DNA from 3 places in the Citrobacter sp. U14242 genome. Region 2 is predicted to be linked to each of the others. Evidence: predicted binding sites of a transcription regulator. Region 2 holds the regulator's gene; each other region holds the start of a gene.

Region 1 (4,257 bases), on a different contig from region 2:
TACCGAAGTAAAAGCAACGTCCGCTTCTGGCACAGTGCGGACATCCGAACTTAGCTTTAACAGATAGTGTAACGGCAAGAAACCAGCGCTGGCTCTGGACAAACTGACATGGCCCTTCATGTTGATAACGGAGCGCCGTCCTGGCCGTGGTGATTAACGTTTATTCGCAGTCAGCGAAAACAGGCTCAGGGAGGAGATTTGCATCCGCATGGAGGAAATTTGCTGTTTTTGCAACGTCAGTAAGGCGTCGGTAAAGACCGTATTTTCGCCGGTACTGTCACTTGTGGATTTAGCCACCTTGCTTACCAGTTGTTGTTCCAGACCTTCAGAGTATTGCGCCTGTTCAATAGCCGGCAGCTCACGATAGTGACTCAGCAGCGCACTATAAGATTTTTTGTAGCTGCCGGAAGCGCTGATCTCTTTTTGCGCACTACTGATAAATTGTTGCGTCCATTTATCTTCCTGACTGCCGATCTCTTTTAAGGCCGCGCGTCGCTCATTGACGGTAAATGCACTGCCATCATCATAGGCAATCAGTGCGAGCTGTTCGCGCTGCATGCCTGCAAACGGATTGGTGGTTTTGCCGTTGAGAAAATCTGTCGCTTTGCTCGCCAGTTGCAGAAGTTCAGTGCCTTGCGTATCAGGGATTTCCTGATCGTGTTTCGCCTTATTCTGGGTATAAATCGGGCCATCAATCACCGTTAACAGCGACTCAGCCATGCTTTGCAACTGGCTGCGACTGCTGGATGCATCACGTATTTCTGCCCGGGTTGCCGCATCGCTGAGCAGACTCGCCTGGCTTGAAAAGGTGGTCTGCGTGGCGGAAGTTAACGATGTCGATTTAGCGGTTGTCGATGATTCAGTTTTTTGCCCCGTCGTTGATGAGGCGGAGGTATAGGTCGTAATTGGATTTTGAGAATTACCCATTTTAATGTGCATTAATTTTTCCTTTTGCATTCCGAAACGGATCCTTGCCACCTGAAATTGGGGCATTGCAAAATAAAACGGCATTCTGTGTGCGAACATTAGCAGGTAGTATGTTCTCCCACTTCTTTTGGTAGGGACAATCACACATTGTCTGTCGTTGAGACAATCAGTGAGTCTGGAGTCAGGTTACAAGCGTATTTCATATGACAGCCTCCATAAGGTCCGCTTCTGGCACTAACCAGCCCCATTGCGATTGAAAAATATGAATGAAAGTTGGATAACGCTTTGCCTCATGGTTACACAGTTGCTCATTGATGAGGCGTTAGTGAGGGCGAATCTCTCGGGGTTGTATCAGCAGAAACGAATAGCGGCTTAATAAAACACTGCTAATTCAACCCGCTATGGCTTGTTTTCTTTTTTACTCCTGACAGAAAATTAACAATTTGTGCTCTTAAAACGTTGATCATTTCTGTGCACAGGTATGCTGTATAAAAACACAGTGTGTGCAATGGAGGCCATTATGAAAGTTGAATTAACCATTGATCGCATGAAAGAACTTCCTCTTCAAACATTTCCTGAACAGTCCGGCTTATCTGCTTTTTCTCATGCTTGCGTTATTTTTTGGGGGCAGATTTGGGGGCAAAATGGCATTTGGGGCGTAATTAAGGGCATTAAAAAGCCCGTAAATGTCTGCAACTGACCGCATAGTAAAAAAGCTAAGCCACTGATTATGTTGTAATTGCATGATTTGATTAAACTTTTAAAAGCTATCACATAAATAGACATTATCTATACATCTTTTAGCGTTTGACCTGCCGGAACGATTACGCATTCATAATCTATTATTAATCAATGTATTGAACAAAAAAATCCATCTCTGTTAACCCTCGCCGCAGGGTCTATGCTTAATAAAAGTCGTCAAAAAGGGCGGTTAACCCGAATGCCCCTGCTGTTGAGGGGTTGAAGTGATAATCATTATCACTAACATGGTGTTATAGCGTGAAAGCTAATGACTCGAGGTAACCCTATGGAATTGCATTCAGGAACATTTAATCCCAACGACTTTGCGTGGCGCGGGCTGACGTTAACGCCAGCGGCAGCGGCGCATATTCGTGAACTGGTGGCAAGGCAACCCGATATGTTGGGCGTGCGGTTAGGCGTGAAACAAACCGGGTGCGCGGGATTCGGTTATGTGCTGGACACCGTCAAGCAACCTGAGAAAGACGATCTGCTATTTGAAACAGAGGGCGCCAGACTTTATGTCCCGTTACAGGCGATGCCGTTTATCGATGGAACTGAAGTCGATTTCGTTCGTGAAGGATTAAATCAGTTATTTAAATTTCATAACCCGAAAGCCCAGAACGAATGTGGCTGTGGCGAAAGTTTTGGGGTATAGGCGGTACTATGTCTCGTAACACTGAAGCAACTGACGATGTCAACACCTGGGCTGGCGGGCACCTCAACTACAAAGAGGGGTTCTTTACCCAACTCAAAACCGATGAACTGGCCAAAGGGATCAACGAAGAGGTTGTACGGGCAATTTCGGCAAAACGAAATGAACCCGACTGGATGCTGGAATTCCGTCTGAATGCGTTTAAAGCGTGGCTGACGATGGAAGAACCACACTGGCTAAAAGCGCACTATGACAAACTGAACTATCAGGATTACAGCTATTACTCTGCGCCTTCTTGCGGCAACTGTGATGAAACCTGCGCCTCTGAGCCGGGAGCAGTTCAGCAAACGGGCGCAAATGCGTTTTTAAGCAAAGAGGTTGAAGACGCGTTCGAGCAGCTTGGCGTACCGGTCCGTGAAGGCAAAGAAGTGGCGGTGGATGCCATTTTCGATTCGGTATCAGTCGCAACGACCTACCGCGATAAGCTGGCGGAACAAGGTATTATTTTCTGCTCGTTCGGCGAGGCCATCCACGATCATCCCGAACTGGTAAAAAAATACCTCGGTACCGTCGTCCCGGGGAATGACAATTTCTTTGCCGCGCTGAATGCGGCGGTGGCATCGGACGGCACGTTTATTTATGTGCCGAAAGGTGTGCGTTGCCCAATGGAACTGTCGACCTATTTCCGTATCAATGCAGAAAAAACCGGACAGTTTGAACGCACAATTCTGGTGGCGGATGAGGGGAGTTACGTCAGTTATATCGAAGGTTGTTCGGCTCCGGTACGTGACAGTTACCAGCTGCATGCGGCAGTGGTTGAGGTGATCATCCATAAAGATGCTGAAGTGAAGTATTCAACGGTACAAAACTGGTTCCCCGGCGATGGCAATACCGGCGGCATCCTGAATTTCGTGACCAAACGTGCGCTGTGTGACGGTGAAAACAGCAAAATGTCATGGACGCAGTCAGAGACCGGTTCAGCCATTACCTGGAAATACCCGAGCTGTATTCTGCGCGGTGATAATTCGATCGGTGAATTCTATTCCGTTGCGCTGACCAGCGGGCATCAGCAGGCTGATACCGGCACCAAAATGATTCATATCGGCAAGAACACGAAATCGACCATTATCTCGAAAGGGATTTCCGCCGGACATAGCCAGAACAGCTATCGTGGCTTAGTGAAAATTATGCCTACCGCGACTAACGCCCGTAACTACACCCAATGTGACTCCATGTTGATTGGTGCGGACTGTGGGGCGCATACCTTCCCGTATGTTGAGTGTCGTAACAACAGCGCTCAGCTTGAACACGAAGCGACGACCTCGCGCATTGGTGAAGACCAGCTGTTCTACTGCCTGCAACGAGGCATCAGCGAAGAAGATGCTATCTCAATGATCGTCAATGGCTTCTGTAAAGACGTGTTCTCTGAGCTGCCGCTGGAATTCGCTGTGGAAGCGCAAAAACTTCTCGCCATAAGTCTTGAACACAGCGTCGGCTAAAATTTAAGGAAAGCACATGTTAAGCATTAAAGATTTACAGGTCAGTGTGGAAGAAAAGGCGATCCTGCGTGGGCTGAGTCTTGAGATTCGCCCCGGGGAAGTACACGCCATTATGGGGCCGAACGGTTCCGGGAAAAGCACGTTGTCTGCGACACTCGCCGGACGAGAAGATTATGAAGTCACTGGCGGGACGGTTGAATTTAACGGTAAGAACTTGCTGGAACTGTCACCGGAAGACCGGGCCGGTGAAGGTATCTTTATGGCGTTTCAGTATCCAGTGGAGATCCCCGGCGTCAGCAATCAGTTTTTCCTGCAAACGGCACTGAATGCCGTGCGCAGTTACCGTGGCGAAGAGTCGCTGGACAGGTTTGACTTCCAGGACCTGATGGAAGAGAAGATTGCGTTGCTGAAGATGCCGGCAGATTTGCTCACCCGCTC
Region 2 (4,257 bases):
AGCTATAGAGTTCATCATCAACTTCAATCGTTTTCATCTTAATCCAGTGCAATGTTTGGCTGAATACAAGTTGTCAGGACTTTACACGCTGTAGTGTAAAGGCAAATCCTGACAGCGGATAGCGTCAAGCCTGGTGACCAGCAAAACTCGGAGTAACCGTAGTTGTTGCAGCCATGTGGCAGAATGGTCAACATGATACCCTAACCCGTGAGTGTGAAAAAAAGAACTTTGCCATGAAATTGAATATCCGAGCGCAATCTGCGCAAAACCCGCACAATAATTCTCCCATCGTCCTGGTTCACGGTCTGTTTGGCAGTCTGGATAACCTGGGCATACTGGCGCGCGATCTGGTCGTTGATCACGATATCATCCAGGTCGATATGCGAAATCATGGCCTCTCTCCCCGCTCACCAGAGATGGATTATCCAGCAATGGCGCAGGATCTGTTGGATACTCTCGATGAGCAACACATCGAAAAAGCGACCTTTATTGGGCACTCCATGGGGGGCAAAGCCGTCATGGCGCTCACTGCTCTCGCACCGGAACGGATCGACCAGCTTGTGGCTATCGATATCGCCCCGGTTGACTATCACGTACGCCGCCACGATGAGATTTTTGCCGCCATTAACGCGGTAACAGATGCCCAGGCCTCCTCGCGCCAGCAGGCCGCGAGCGTCATGCGTCAGCATTTGCAAGAAGAAGGCGTGATCCAGTTTCTGCTGAAGTCTTTTGTCGAGGGCGAGTGGCGCTTTAACGTCCCGGTGTTGTGGGAGCAGTATCCCCATATCGTGGGATGGGAAACCCTACCCGCCTGGGAACACCCGGCGTTGTTTATCCCCGGCGGTAATTCACCTTATGTGACTGAAGCGTATCGCGAGCAATTACTGGCCCAGTTTCCGCTGGCCCGCGCACACGTTATTGCCGGTGCAGGCCATTGGGTACATGCAGAAAAACCAGATGCCGTGCTGCGCGCTATCCGTCGTTATCTGAGTGAGAAGGTTAACTGATTAAAAACTCAGCGTCCGCGCGCGATTACGCGCGTGGGCGTTGGCGCGCCTCCCCTGCTGATGTATTATGGCGCGCTATCCATCCGGGCAGACGCCTGGCTGATTGTTTCCCCGAAGTCACCAAGATCATGGCCAAAGAACAAACGGACCGTACGACATTAGATCTGTTCGCGCAGGAGCGTCGCCCGGGACGACCCAAAACCAATCCGCTTTCGCGTGATGAACAGTTACGTATTAATAAACGTAATCAGCTTAAACGCGACAAAGTTCGTGGACTCAAGCGTGTCGAACTGAAACTGAACGCGGATGCCGTTGACGCTCTGAATGAATTGGCGGAAGCGCGCAGCATGAGTCGCAGTGAACTCATCGAAGAGATGCTGATGAACCAACTCACCGCATTGCGCGGTCAGGCTTAGTCTGAATTTCTGCTCTAAATCATAAATCGTGTAGCACAGAGTGCAGTCCCGCATGTTTGCTGTTTCCGCATGCCGGACTGTTCTGCTATGATTGCCCTTATCCGTGGGCAATGCGCCACCACCATTTCAATAAGTTTCAAGAGGTTATTTTACTCATGGCAATCACTGGCATCTTTTTCGGCAGCGACACCGGTAATACCGAAAATATCGCAAAAATGATTCAAAAGCAGCTTGGTAAAGACGTTGCCGATGTACATGACATTGCAAAAAGCAGCAAAGAAGACCTGGAAGGGTATGACATTCTGCTGCTCGGCATCCCAACCTGGTACTACGGTGAAGCGCAGTGCGACTGGGATGACTTCTTCCCTACTCTCGAAGACATTGATTTTAACGGTAAACTGGTGGCATTGTTCGGCTGTGGCGACCAGGAAGATTACGCAGAATATTTCTGTGATGCGTTAGGCACCATCCGCGACATCATTGAGCCGCGCGGCGCTACCATCGTCGGCCACTGGCCAACGGCGGGTTACCATTTTGAAGCGTCCAAAGGTCTGGCAGATGACGACCACTTTGTGGGTCTGGCTATCGATGAAGATCGCCAGCCGGAACTGACCGCTGAACGCGTAGAAAAATGGGTTAAGCAGATCGCTGAAGAGCTGCACCTCGACGAAATCATCAATGCCTGATTTCGTGCGGCGTAGATATTCATCTGCGCCGCATCAATAGATAAAACCAATCAAAATAATTGCTACAAATTTGTAACTTTTTCGCCTGACCCTGTACAATGGCTGGATGCCAATCGGGTATTGCACAGTGTGTTTGTCGGTGATACCACGTTTTGATTAACAATATTTGCCAGAGACTTGCAGTTTTCATTTGGGCATGGCAGTTCTATAATGATACGCATTATCTCAAGTGCAATTTCTGTCACTTCTGTTAATGAAGTGAACCGTTTAGCTACAGGACAGATTCCGCATGACTGACAACAATACCGCATTAAAGAAGGCTGGCCTGAAAGTAACGCTTCCTCGTTTAAAGATTCTGGAAGTTCTTCAGGAACCGGATAACCATCACGTCAGTGCGGAAGACTTATACAAACGCCTGATCGACATGGGTGAAGAAATTGGTCTGGCGACCGTGTATCGCGTGCTGAACCAATTTGATGATGCCGGAATCGTGACCCGCCATAATTTTGAAGGGGGTAAATCCGTCTTCGAACTGACCCAGCAACATCATCACGATCACCTGATTTGCCTTGACTGCGGCAAAGTGGTCGAGTTCAGCGATGACTCCATCGAAGCGCGTCAACGTGAGATTGCGGCTAAACATGGTATTCGTTTAACTAACCATAGCCTCTATCTGTATGGTCACTGCGCTGAAGGCGATTGCCGCGAAGACGATCATGCGCACGACGCCAAATAATGTGATGCTTTCTGAAAAGCCAACCTTACGGTTGGCTTTTTTCTATCTTGCTACAACGCAAATATCCCCTTTTTACGCATCATCACCTGTAAAAATAGGTCTCGTAGAGGATGTGAGAATTCTGGATTCCATGCGATTCCAATATTCCACATGGCTGGTGAATCACTCAATTCAATCAGTCTCACCCCTACAGGCAGGAAGTTATTAACACTCTCAGGCAAAAACGCGACACCATTGCCCCCAGCAATCAGCGCCAGTAAGGTATGGATATCATCTGCAACCGTTACCGGTGAAGCCTGAATATTCTTTTGCGATAAAAAAATGCGCGACTGTTCCGCCAGACACGGCTCTCGCAGGGGATTAACCTGCAATACTGAATAGCAATTGAGCGCACTGTACACATCCATTTGTCCATCCATGGGCGTAGCCAGCACAATGCGTTCTTGTTTAATGACCCGATACGCAAGTGCGGGGGTTACTGGTAGTCGAAGAAAAGCAATATGGAGTCTTCCATCCAGCAGCATTCCACTCTGAACGCTTGAAGGAATATCTTTCAGCGAAAACCGTACTTGAGGGTAGCTTTCGCAAAAATCCTTAATCCATGTTGGAACCAGGCTAAACGTTGACAAACCAAATCCCACAGCCAGCTCCCCCACAGATCCATGCTGTATGTCATAGGCATAATTCAGGAAGTCGTCATAGCCTTTAAGCAGTTCACAGGCTCTCGAATAGAGCAAGGCCCCCTGCTCAGTGAGTACCGCACCATGACGGCCACGAATAAAAAGATTGAAGCCAAACGTCTGTTCCAACGACTGGATCTGTTTGGTCAACGCAGGTTGCGTTATGCAGAGAACCTCGGCTGCGCTACGATAACTCCCCAGTTCAGCCAAAGTAACGAACGCCTGTAATCGTCTGGTTTCCATTCCATTCTCTCATCTACGCGGGAAAAAACAGCATTATACAGACCTCACTTCTGACGACATTATCCATAAAAAGCCGCAAATGTACGGCAATCAGGTAACTCAATGTTGGAGGAAAAATGTCTGGCGCGAAGCAAAATATTGCCGCTGTTCTTTTTGATATGGACGGCGTATTGATCGATTCGAACAGTGTTATTGAACGAGCCTGGAGTGAAGCAGCTCAAATGTACGGGCGTACAATCAGCACTGCCGATATCGTTAATCATATCCACGGCCAACCTGGACCACACACTCTACGCGCTTTATTCAGTGATTTATCGCTTAGCGATCGTGAAAAAGTGCAGCAATACATTATTGATGCAGAAAATAATGCTGAATATCAACCTATTGCAGGCATTTCAGCACTGATCGCCGCACTGGCTCAGGCAGGTATCACCATCGGAATTGTGACAAGCGGTTGGCGATATAAAATTAACCGCGTTATTGATTTAC
Region 3 (4,257 bases), on a different contig from region 2:
CAAGTAGTAACAACAGTCCGGGCACGGCGAAGGCGCGTGTCGCGGAAACAGAGCATGACATATCAACTTCCCTGATAATGATAGTAATTATCGTTATCGATCTTATTTGGATATGTTAGCATGTGCAGCCATTGAATGGATAATGAAAAAGTACCTGGTAAGGCTCTGTAATGAATCGACAATCCTGGCTGCTTAATCTCAGCCTGTTAAAGACCCATCCTGCATTTCGCGCTGTTTTCCTCGCCCGTTTTATTTCCATTGTCTCTCTGGGACTATTGGGGGTTGCGGTCCCGGTACAGATCCAGATGATGACCCAGTCGACCTGGCAGGTGGGTTTGTCGGTTACGCTGACCGGGAGCGCCATGTTTATTGGTCTGATGGTTGGCGGTGTACTGGCCGATCGCTATGAGCGCAAAAAGGTGATCCTGCTGGCCCGCGGAACCTGTGGTATCGGTTTTATTGGCCTGTGCCTGAACGCGCTGCTGCCCGAACCGTCGTTGCTGGCTATCTATGTTCTTGGCTTATGGGATGGCTTTTTTGCCTCGCTGGGTGTTACCGCGCTGCTGGCAGCGACACCTGCGCTGGTCGGGCGTGAAAATCTGATGCAGGCCGGGGCGATTACCATGCTGACGGTGCGTCTGGGTTCGGTGATTTCGCCAATGCTTGGTGGGGTGCTGCTGGCGACCGGGGGCGTGGCCTGGAACTACGGCCTGGCTGCGGCGGGTACATTCATTACCTTGCTCCCATTGCTGAGCCTTCCCGCGTTGCCGCCTCCGCCGCAGCCGCGCGAGAATCCGTTGACATCACTGGTGGCGGCGTTCCGTTTTCTGTTCGCCAGCCCGCTGATTGGCGGTATTGCACTGCTTGGCGGCCTGTTGACCATGGCGAGCGCTGTGCGCGTGCTGTATCCGGCACTGGCAATTAACTGGCAGATGTCGAGTGCGCAAATTGGCCTGCTGTATGCGGCCATTCCTCTTGGCGCGGCGGTGGGAGCTTTAACCAGCGGGCAACTGGCACACAGCGTGCGTCCAGGTCTGATTATGCTGGCATCAACCGTGGCCTCTTTCCTGGCTATCGGTCTGTTCGGCTTGATGCCGGTCTGGGAGCTGGGCGTTATGTGTCTGGCGCTGTTCGGCTGGCTGAGCGCGGTCAGTTCTTTGTTGCAATACACCCTGTTACAGACGCAGACGCCGGAAGCGATGCTCGGGCGAATTAACGGTTTGTGGACCGCGCAGAACGTAACCGGTGATGCGATTGGCGCGGCGCTGTTAGGGGGGCTGGGGGTGATGATGACGCCTGCGGCCTCGGCAAGCGTCAGTGGGTTTGGGTTGGTGATTGTCGGTCTGTTGCTGCTGCTGTTGCTGAGCGAGCTTCGTCGTTTCCGACAGATACCTGTGAATGCCTGATAGCGTTGTGCTCTACGGTATGTAAGCCGGATTAGGCATTAGCCGTATCCGGCGAAAGCCATTAAAAGAGCGCTGACAGACGTTGCAGCAGTAGTGTAGCGCTGTAGTAATCCAGACGGAAGGTTTCCGTGCCCAGCGCATAAACGCGTTTGTTTTGTACGGCAGGCAGATGCGCCAGCAGTGGATTAGCGTAAATCGCATCGGCATCTTTGCTGTCGCCTGCAAACAGGAACAGCGCTTCACCGTTCAGACCGGCCGCCAGATTCTCACCACCAAGCTGGATAATATCGTGACGTTTACCCTGGCTCTGGCTGGTATGTAGTCCGGCAGGTAGCGGTGCCAGCGTGAAACCGAGCTGTTCCATCAGCTTGCCTTGCGCGGACTCCGGCGTCCACAGGTTGGCGCTGTGCGCGGCGGCAGTATACACCAGCGCGCTGACCGGCTGAGGCGGCAGGGTGATACGTTGCTTTACCGCGAGCAGTTGCTTATCAAACTCAGCAATACGCGCCGCTGCCTGTTGCTCCTGTCCGGTGATTTCACCTAATTGTGTCAGCAGTGACTGCCAGCTTTTATCGTCGTAATTAATGATAAGCGTAGGGGCTATGGTGGACAGTTGATCGTACAGCGCAAGCGCGGAATCGCCCCCGGTGGCGCTGACCAGAATCAGGTCCGGCATTTGTGCGGCAACGGCTTCGGCGCTCGGCTCGCCAATATACAAACGGCTCAGTTTGCGTTCTTTGGCGACGTCGCTCCACTGGCGTAAAAAGCCCTGCGCATCGCCGATGCGATTGTTCGGCGTAGTGGCACCGCTGGCGATGACCGGGGCATCGATCGCCAGCAGAGAACCGGTGAGGGTCACGCTGGTGGAGACAATGCGCAGTGGTTTATGTTCCAGCGTGTGCGTGCCGCGGCTGTCAGTAACCTGACGCGGCCAGTCGGCGGCATGGCTTAAAGAAATTCCTGAAATAACGAGTCCAACCAGTAACAGCGCAGTGCGGTAAAACGCGGAAAATCTCACAAATAAGCTTCCTGTTATCAATGTAGTTAATGCTTCTCATTTTCATTGTTACGCGTCAGGGATGCAAGCCTAAGTCGCACATTGTGTTACCACAAGAGTTGACATACCGACGCTTTGCTTTTAGGTTAGCGACCGAAAATATAAATGATAATCATTATTAAAGCCTTTATCATTTTATGGAGGATGATATGGACACGTCACTGGCCGAGGAAAAAACGCAGACTATGGCAACTCTCGCTCCCGACAGTTTTTTCTTTATGTCGCCGTATCGTAGTTTTACGACGTCAGGATGCTTTGCCCGCTATGCGGAACCGGCAATTGATGGTGATTCACCAGACAGCCCCTTCCAACAGAAAATGCACGCGCTGTTTGCGCAGGCCAAATCGCAGGGCATCACAAACCCCATTATGGTAGGGGCCATACCCTTTGATACCCGCCAGCCCTCATCGCTATTTATTCCTGAATCATGGCAACGCTTCTCACGCACGGCAAAGCAGCAATCAGCGCGTTACTTTACTGCCCATCAGTCGCTGAATGTGGTTGAGCGTAAATCGATTCCTGAGCAGGATTTTTTCGAAGATATGGTCGCCAGAGCTGCGGCGCTGACGGCAACCCCGGAAGTCGACAAAGTGGTGCTGTCACGCCTGATTGATGTGACCGCCGACGCCAATATCGACAGTGGTGCACTGCTGGAGCGGCTGATCGCACAAAACCCGGCAAGCTACAACTTTCATGTACCCATCGAAGATGGCGGTGTACTGATCGGCGCCAGCCCGGAATTGCTGTTACGCAAAGAAGGCGACCATTTCAGTTCGCTGCCGCTGGCGGGATCTGCGCGTCGCCAACCGGACGATGTTCTGGACAGAGAGGCTGGGATCCGTCTGTTAGCTTCCGAGAAGGATCGCCATGAACACGAGCTGGTAACCCAGGCGATGAAAGCGGTATTGCGCGATCGCAGCAGTGAGCTGCAACTTCCGTCGTCTCCGCAGCTGGTTACTACGCCGACGCTCTGGCATCTCGGTACCCCGTTTGAAGGTAAAGCCAATGCCCAGGAAAACGCACTGACGCTGGCTTGTCTGCTGCATCCAACACCGGCGCTAAGTGGCTTCCCGCATCAGGTTGCTCAGAAACTGATTGCCGAACTGGAGCCGTTCGATCGCGAACTGTTTGGCGGCATTGTGGGCTGGTGTGATTCGCAGGGCAACGGCGAATGGGTGGTGACGATTCGCTGTGCGAAACTGCTGCGCAATCAGGTGCGTTTCTTTGCCGGAGCCGGCATTGTGCCAGCCTCGTCACCGATTGCGGAGTGGCGTGAAACAGGTGCCAAGCTTTCCACCATGTTGAATGTTTTTGGACTGCATTAAGAGCCTGGTCTACCAGGCTATTCAGGCCTTATCGACAGGCTCTAAGGAGCAATAATGAGTATCCCTTTCACCCGTTGGCCGGAAGAGTTTGCCCGCCGCTACCGCGAAAAAGGCTACTGGCAGGATTTGCCGCTGACCGACATTCTGACCCGCCATGCCAATAGCGACCATACGGCGGTGATTGCCGGGGAACGCCATCTTAGCTACCGCCAGTTAAACCAGGCGACGGATAATCTTGCCTGTAGCCTGCGTCGCCAGGGGATCAAACCCGGCGAGACCGCACTGGTGCAATTAGGCAACGTAGCTGAACTGTATATCACTTTCTTTGCACTGCTCAAACTGGGTGTGGCCCCCGTATTGGCACTGTTTAGCCATCAGCGTAACGAACTCAACGCCTACGCAACGCAGATCAAACCGGTGTTAGTGATTGCCGATCGCCAGCATGCGTTATTTAGTGGCGACGACTTTC

What was found. Region 2 encodes Fur, which represses iron uptake genes when iron is present. Its sites were predicted from a motif close to ATAATAATGAGAACNACTATCAA; they were not measured.
Region 1: a site for Fur is predicted at 1,893-1,915, ahead of sufA (Fe-S cluster assembly scaffold SufA). Genes of this name have one in related genera too.
Region 3: a site for Fur is predicted at 2,563-2,585, ahead of fepB (Fe2+-enterobactin ABC transporter substrate-binding protein). Genes of this name have one in related genera too.

Annotation. Positions count from the first base shown of each region.
Region 1 is NZ_JBKGLW010000004.1:234,793-239,049, reverse strand. It holds gene ACLJXE_RS08240 (hypothetical protein) at 154-939, opposite strand; gene ACLJXE_RS08235 (hypothetical protein) at 1,448-1,627, shown strand; gene sufA (Fe-S cluster assembly scaffold SufA) at 1,955-2,323, shown strand; gene sufB (Fe-S cluster assembly protein SufB) at 2,332-3,819, shown strand; gene sufC (Fe-S cluster assembly ATPase SufC) at 3,836-4,257, shown strand, end outside.
Region 2 is NZ_JBKGLW010000008.1:298,967-303,223, forward strand. It holds gene seqA (replication initiation negative regulator SeqA) at 1-37, opposite strand, end outside; gene ybfF (esterase) at 234-1,007, shown strand; gene ybfE (LexA regulated protein) at 1,136-1,423, shown strand; gene fldA (flavodoxin FldA) at 1,579-2,109, shown strand; gene ACLJXE_RS15545 (ryhB-regulated fur leader peptide) at 2,320-2,406, shown strand; gene fur (ferric iron uptake transcriptional regulator) at 2,399-2,845, shown strand; gene ACLJXE_RS15555 (LysR family transcriptional regulator) at 2,896-3,768, opposite strand; gene ACLJXE_RS15560 (HAD family hydrolase) at 3,885-4,257, shown strand, end outside.
Region 3 is NZ_JBKGLW010000003.1:69,510-73,766, reverse strand. It holds gene fepD (Fe(3+)-siderophore ABC transporter permease) at 1-61, opposite strand, end outside; gene entS (enterobactin transporter EntS) at 171-1,406, shown strand; gene fepB (Fe2+-enterobactin ABC transporter substrate-binding protein) at 1,468-2,424, opposite strand; gene entC (isochorismate synthase EntC) at 2,613-3,788, shown strand; gene entE ((2,3-dihydroxybenzoyl)adenylate synthase EntE) at 3,843-4,257, shown strand, end outside.